2 regions of the Escherichia albertii genome follow, and region 1 is predicted to be linked to the other one. Evidence: predicted binding sites of a transcription regulator. Region 1 holds the regulator's gene; the other holds the start of a gene.
What was found. Region 1 encodes Fur, which represses iron uptake genes when iron is present. Its sites were predicted from a motif close to ATAATAATGAGAACNACTATCAA; they were not measured.

Region 1 (3,157 bases):
GGCTACCGGGCGGCTGATGTCGTCGATTTACGTCTGGAAGGCACCTGGGTTAAAGCCGACGGTCAGCAGGGATACTTCCTGCAACGTATGACTCCAACCTATGCTTCCTCTAATGGTCGCCTGGATATCTGGTGGGATAACCGTTCTGACTTTAACGCCAACGGTGAAAAAGCGGTCTTCTTCGGCGCGATGTATGACCTGAAAAACTGGAATCTTCCTGGCTTCGCCATCGGCGCTTCTTATGTTTACGCATGGGATGCTAAACCCGCGACCTGGCAGAGTAACCCGGATGCGTACTACGACAAGAACCGGACTATTGAAGAGTCTGCGTACAGCCTGGATGCGGTCTACACCATTCAGGACGGTCGAGCCAAAGGCACGATGTTCAAACTGCACTTCACCGAATACGACAACCACTCCGACATCCCAAGTTGGGGTGGTGGTTACGGCAACATCTTCCAGGATGAGCGTGACGTGAAATTTATGGTGATCGCACCGTTCACTATCTTCTGATGCCAGACGCGGCAGGCATTTTGCCTGCCGCCCGTTTGAGGAGTTCGCTATGAAAAAATTAATTCTCATCGCCATAATGGCATCGGGGCTGGTGGCCTGCGCGCAGTCGACAGCACCAAAGGAAGATAGCCATCTGAAAGAAGCTTACAGCGCCTGTATCAATACCGCGCAAGGTTCGCCGGAAAAAATTGAAGCCTGTCAGAGCGTGTTAAACGTACTGAAGAAAGAGAAACAACATCAACAGTTTGCCGAACAAGAAAGTGTTCGCGTGCTGGATTATCAGCAGTGCATTCAGGCAACGCAAACCGGTAATGACCAGGCGGTGAAAGCCGATTGCGATAAGGTCTGGCAGGAAATTCGCAGTAATAACGCTACGCAGTAAAAACTGAAAAGCGAGGGCTGTCACTCTCGCTTTTTCTTGTTTCCCTTGTATCAAAAAGCCAACCCGCAGGTTGGCTTTTCTCGTTCGTTCAGGCTGGCTTATTTGCCTTCGTGCGCATGCTCATCTTCGCGGCAATCGCCTTCGGCGCAGTGACCGTAAAGATAGAGGCTATGGTTAGTCAGGCGAATGCCATGTTTCGCGGCGATTTCACGTTGACGCGCTTCGATGGAATCATCACTAAATTCGATAACCTTGCCGCAGTCGAGGCAGATCAGGTGATCGTGGTGGTGTTGCTGGGTCAGTTCAAATACGGATTTGCCGCCTTCAAAATTGTGGCGGGTGACGATACCTGCGTCGTCAAACTGGTTCAGTACGCGGTATACCGTAGCCAGACCAATTTCTTCACCCATATCGATCAGACGTTTGTACAAATCTTCCGCACTGACGTGATGGTTGTCCGGCTCCTGAAGAACTTCCAGGATTTTCAAGCGTGGAAGCGTTACTTTCAGGCCAGCTTTCTTTAGGGCGGTATTGTTATCAGTCATGCGGAATCTGTCCTGTTACTAAGCGGTTCACTTCATTAGAAGAAGTGACAGAATTTGCTCTTGAGATAATGCGTATCATTATAGAATTGCCACGCCTAAATGAAAACTACAAGTCCCTGGCAAATATTGTTAATAAAAACGTGGCACAGCTTACACTTATATCGGCAAGGCCACTTGAATACCGGGACATTGTACAGGTACAACGGCAAAAGTTACAAATTTGTAGCAATTATTTCGATTGGCATTACCTATTAATACGGCGTAGATATTGGTCTACGCCGCATCACATCAGGCATTGATAATTTCGTCGAGATGTAACTCTTCAGAAATTTGTTTTACCCATTTTTCTACGCGCTCGGCGGTCAGTTCCGGTTGACGGTCTTCGTCGATAGCCAGACCGACGAAGTGGTCATCATCTACCAGACCTTTCGATGCTTCGAAATGGTAGCCGGCAGTTGGCCAGTGACCGACGATAGTCGCGCCGCGCGGTTCGATGATGTCGCGGATGGTGCCTAACGCATCGCAGAAATATTCTGCGTAATCTTCCTGGTCGCCACAACCAAACAGCGCAACCAGTTTACCATTGAAATCAATCTCTTCGAGAGTTGGGAAAAAATCGTCCCAGTCACATTGCGCTTCGCCGTAGTACCAGGTTGGAATGCCCAGCAGCAGAATGTCATACGCTTCCAGATCTTCTTTGCTGCTTTTTGCAATGTCATGGACATCGGCAACGTCTTTACCAAGCTGTTTTTGAATCATTTTTGCGATATTTTCGGTATTACCGGTGTCGCTGCCGAAAAAGATGCCAGTGATAGCCATGAGTGAAATAACCTCTTGAAACTTATTGAAATGGGGGTGGTAAATTGCCCACGGATAAAGGCAATCATAGCAGAACAGGCAGTCTTGCGGAATCAGCAAACTTGCAGGACTGCACACTGTGCTACACGAAAATGGAAATTTAAACGATGCCCTGGCTGCGCAGCGCTGCCAACTGCTGCATCAATATCTCTTCGATCAGTTCGCTACGACTCATATTACGCGATTCTGCCAGCTCGTTCAGCGCCTCGACAGCCTCCGTGTTCAGCTTCAGTTCGACACGCTTAAGACCACGTACTTTGTCGCGTTTTAGCTGGTTGCGCTTATTAATACGCAGCTGTTCATCGCGCGAAAGCGGATTGGTTTTCGGTCGTCCCGGTCGACGCTCGTGCGCGAACAGATCTAATGTCGTACGGTCCGTTTGTTCTTTGGCCATGATCTTGGTGACTTCGGGGGAAACAATCAGCCAGGCGCTTGCCCGGATGGATAGCGCGCCATAATACAACAGCGTGAGGAGTCTCGCCAACGCCCACGCGCGGAAAGCCGCGCGGGCGCTGGGTTTTTAATCAGTTATGCTAATCATTGAGATAGCGACGGATGGCGCGCAACACCGCATCCGGTTTTTCTGCGTGTACCCAGTGACCCGCGCCTGCAATCACATGCGCCCGTGCCTGTGGAAATTGTGCCAGTAAATCAGCTCGATACTGTTCGGTGACATACGGCGAGTTGCCGCCAGGAATAAACAGCGCAGGGTGGTCCCACGCCGGAATTTTCTCCCAGCCAACAATATGTGGATATTGATCCCACAGTACCGGCACATTAAAGCGCCATTCGCCATCAACGTAAGATTTCAGCAGAAACTGAATGACTCCTTCTTCATTCAGATGCTGGCGCATCACTG
Region 2 (3,157 bases), 1.9 Mb from region 1:
AAAGGTCGTGCATCATACACCATGGAGTTCCTGAAGTATGATGAAGCGCCGAGTAACGTTGCTCAGGCCGTAATTGAAGCCCGTGGTAAATAAGCCTCAGGGTTAATACCAAAGTCCCGTGCTCTCTCCTGAAGGGGAGAGCACTATAGTAAGGAATATAGCCGTGTCTAAAGAAAAATTTGAACGTACAAAACCGCACGTTAACGTTGGTACTATCGGCCACGTTGACCACGGTAAAACTACTCTGACCGCTGCAATCACCACCGTACTGGCTAAAACCTACGGCGGTGCTGCTCGCGCATTCGACCAGATCGATAACGCGCCGGAAGAAAAAGCGCGTGGTATCACCATCAACACTTCCCACGTTGAATACGACACCCCGACCCGTCACTACGCACACGTAGACTGCCCGGGCCACGCTGACTATGTTAAAAACATGATCACTGGTGCTGCGCAGATGGACGGCGCTATCCTGGTTGTTGCTGCGACTGACGGCCCGATGCCGCAGACTCGTGAGCACATCCTGCTGGGTCGTCAGGTAGGCGTTCCGTACATCATCGTGTTCCTGAACAAATGCGACATGGTTGATGACGAAGAGCTGCTGGAACTGGTTGAAATGGAAGTTCGTGAACTTCTGTCTCAGTACGACTTCCCGGGCGACGACACCCCGATCGTTCGTGGTTCTGCTCTGAAAGCGCTGGAAGGCGACGCAGAGTGGGAAGCGAAAATCCTGGAACTGGCTGGCTTCCTGGATTCTTACATTCCGGAACCAGAGCGTGCGATTGACAAGCCGTTCCTGCTGCCGATCGAAGACGTATTCTCCATTTCCGGTCGTGGTACCGTTGTTACCGGTCGTGTAGAACGCGGTATCATCAAAGTGGGCGAAGAAGTTGAAATCGTTGGTATCAAAGAGACTCAGAAGTCTACCTGTACTGGCGTTGAAATGTTCCGCAAACTGCTGGACGAAGGCCGTGCTGGTGAGAACGTAGGTGTTCTGCTGCGTGGTATCAAACGTGAAGAAATCGAACGTGGTCAGGTACTGGCTAAGCCGGGCACCATCAAGCCGCACACCAAGTTCGAATCTGAAGTGTACATTCTGTCCAAAGATGAAGGCGGTCGTCATACTCCGTTCTTCAAAGGCTACCGTCCGCAGTTCTACTTCCGTACTACTGACGTGACGGGTACCATCGAACTGCCGGAAGGCGTAGAGATGGTAATGCCGGGCGACAACATCAAAATGGTTGTTACCCTGATCCACCCGATCGCGATGGACGACGGTCTGCGTTTCGCAATCCGTGAAGGCGGCCGTACCGTTGGCGCGGGCGTTGTAGCTAAAGTTCTGGGCTAATTACTCGTTAATTAGTTTTGAATTGAAAAGGGCGCTTCGGCGCCCTTTTTGCTGTCCGTGATTTTATCTGGAAATATTTAGCCGTAATTTTTGCTCGCTTACTTCAGGGGTAAATAAAACTGTGCTATTGTAATTATAACCATTCTCATTTACACTTTGCGCATAATTTGCACGGGAGCAATCATGTACATTTGTTTGTGTAATGGTGTAAGCGACAAAAAAATTCGCCAGGCAGTGCGTCAGTTTCATCCTCAATCCTTTCAACAATTACGCAAGTTTATTCCTGTTGGAAATCAATGTGGTAAGTGCATTCGTGCTGCACGTGAAGTAATGCAGGATGAGTTGTTGCAGATGCCCGAATTCAAAGAGAGCGCCTAAAGTTCCCGCTTATTTTTTGACATCCCGCTAGCCCCATCTACGCTCTAATAGTGGAAGCGGAGGGACTATAAAATGAAAGGCGATGTTAAAATCATAAATTATCTCAATAAACTATTGGGAAACGAGCTTGTTGCAATAAATCAGTATTTTCTTCATGCCCGAATGTTTAAAAACTGGGGTCTGATGCGTCTTAATGATGTCGAATACCATGAATCTATTGATGAGATGAAACACGCAGATAAATATATCGAGCGTATTTTGTTCTTAGAGGGGATCCCCAACTTACAGGATTTAGGCAAACTGGGGATTGGTGAAGATGTCGAAGAGATGCTGCAATCCGACCTGCGATTAGAGCAGGAAGGCGCTAAGGATCTCCGTGAGGCTATTGCTTATGCTGACAGTGTCCATGATTATGTCAGCCGCGATATGATGATTGAGATCCTTGGCGATGAAGAAGGTCACATCGATTGGCTCGAAACTGAACTGGATCTGATAAGTAAAATTGGGCTGCAAAATTATCTGCAATCACAAATTAAAGTTTAAGACTAACTGTCTGTCAGCAAACTATCCCAGCCAACAACGAAACCCGCAGCCGCCAGAAATGGTCCAAAAGGCAGCGGGTTTTTTAATGATTCTTTTCCTCTTATGAGTACACCAAGAGCAACAGCCCCGCAAGCAAATGAGGCAGCAAGGAAAACCAGCCGCGGCAGGAATGTCCATGTATGCCAGGCACCCAGCGCGGCGAGAAACTTCACATCTCCATAACCTAATCCTTCTTTATGTCGCAGAGTGCGGTAACCCCAGTAAATAATGGCGAATGCGCCGTAGCCGATAATTGCCCCCCATAACGCATTGGCTAAATCGGCCGGGTGACAAATTTGATAAAACAGAAGCCCTGACCAGAGCAGCGGGCAGGTAAATCTGTCGGGCAACAAACCATGCTTTGCATCATAGAAGAAAAGCAGCGTCGATAAACAAACGTATAAGCTCAGAAAGGGAAGGGTAGTATCCATAAAACATCCTCTGTAATTGACGTATCACCTTCTAATAGCGTCAGATAATCATCAACAAAGGATTTACTGCTTTGTTAACCTCGTTCCAGCGAAAAATCCTGTCTTCACAATCTTACATATTGGGTGGAATACAGCTCGCAATCTGTTCATTGCGATTAATTTCTACGCGATGCTTGCGTCAGACTCAGATTTACGTATAATGCGCGGGCTTGTCGTAGTTGACAGCAGGTTCAATCTGAACCTCAGTTAGCTGATTTTGGCTACCTAACAATGCTCCCAATCGGGGGGCTACGTAAGAACGGTTACACTCTCCCATCAATCGTAATGGGTCTGAGGAGTAATCATTTTCGTTTATAAAATAATTGGAGCTCTGGTCTCATGCAGAACCAAAGAATCCGTATCCGCCTGAAAGCGTTTG

Region 2: bfd (bacterioferritin-associated ferredoxin) is a predicted target of Fur. The motif match lies at 1,475-1,497, and genes of this name have one in related genera.

The regions. Positions count from the first base shown of each region.
Region 1 is NZ_CP117568.1:4,396,749-4,399,905, forward strand. Features, by position in the region: gene chiP (chitoporin ChiP) at 1-513, shown strand, start outside; gene PS053_RS21150 (ChiQ/YbfN family lipoprotein) at 563-895, shown strand; gene fur (ferric iron uptake transcriptional regulator) at 994-1,440, opposite strand; gene uof (fur leader peptide) at 1,433-1,519, opposite strand; gene fldA (flavodoxin FldA) at 1,729-2,259, opposite strand; gene ybfE (LexA regulated protein) at 2,399-2,692, opposite strand; gene ybfF (esterase) at 2,832-3,157, opposite strand, start outside.
Region 2 is NZ_CP117568.1:2,472,905-2,476,061, reverse strand. Features, by position in the region: gene fusA (elongation factor G) at 1-93, shown strand, start outside; gene tuf (elongation factor Tu) at 164-1,348, shown strand; gene bfd (bacterioferritin-associated ferredoxin) at 1,532-1,726, shown strand; gene bfr (bacterioferritin) at 1,799-2,269, shown strand; gene PS053_RS12075 (prepilin peptidase) at 2,272-2,739, opposite strand; gene rpsJ (30S ribosomal protein S10) at 3,118-3,157, shown strand, end outside.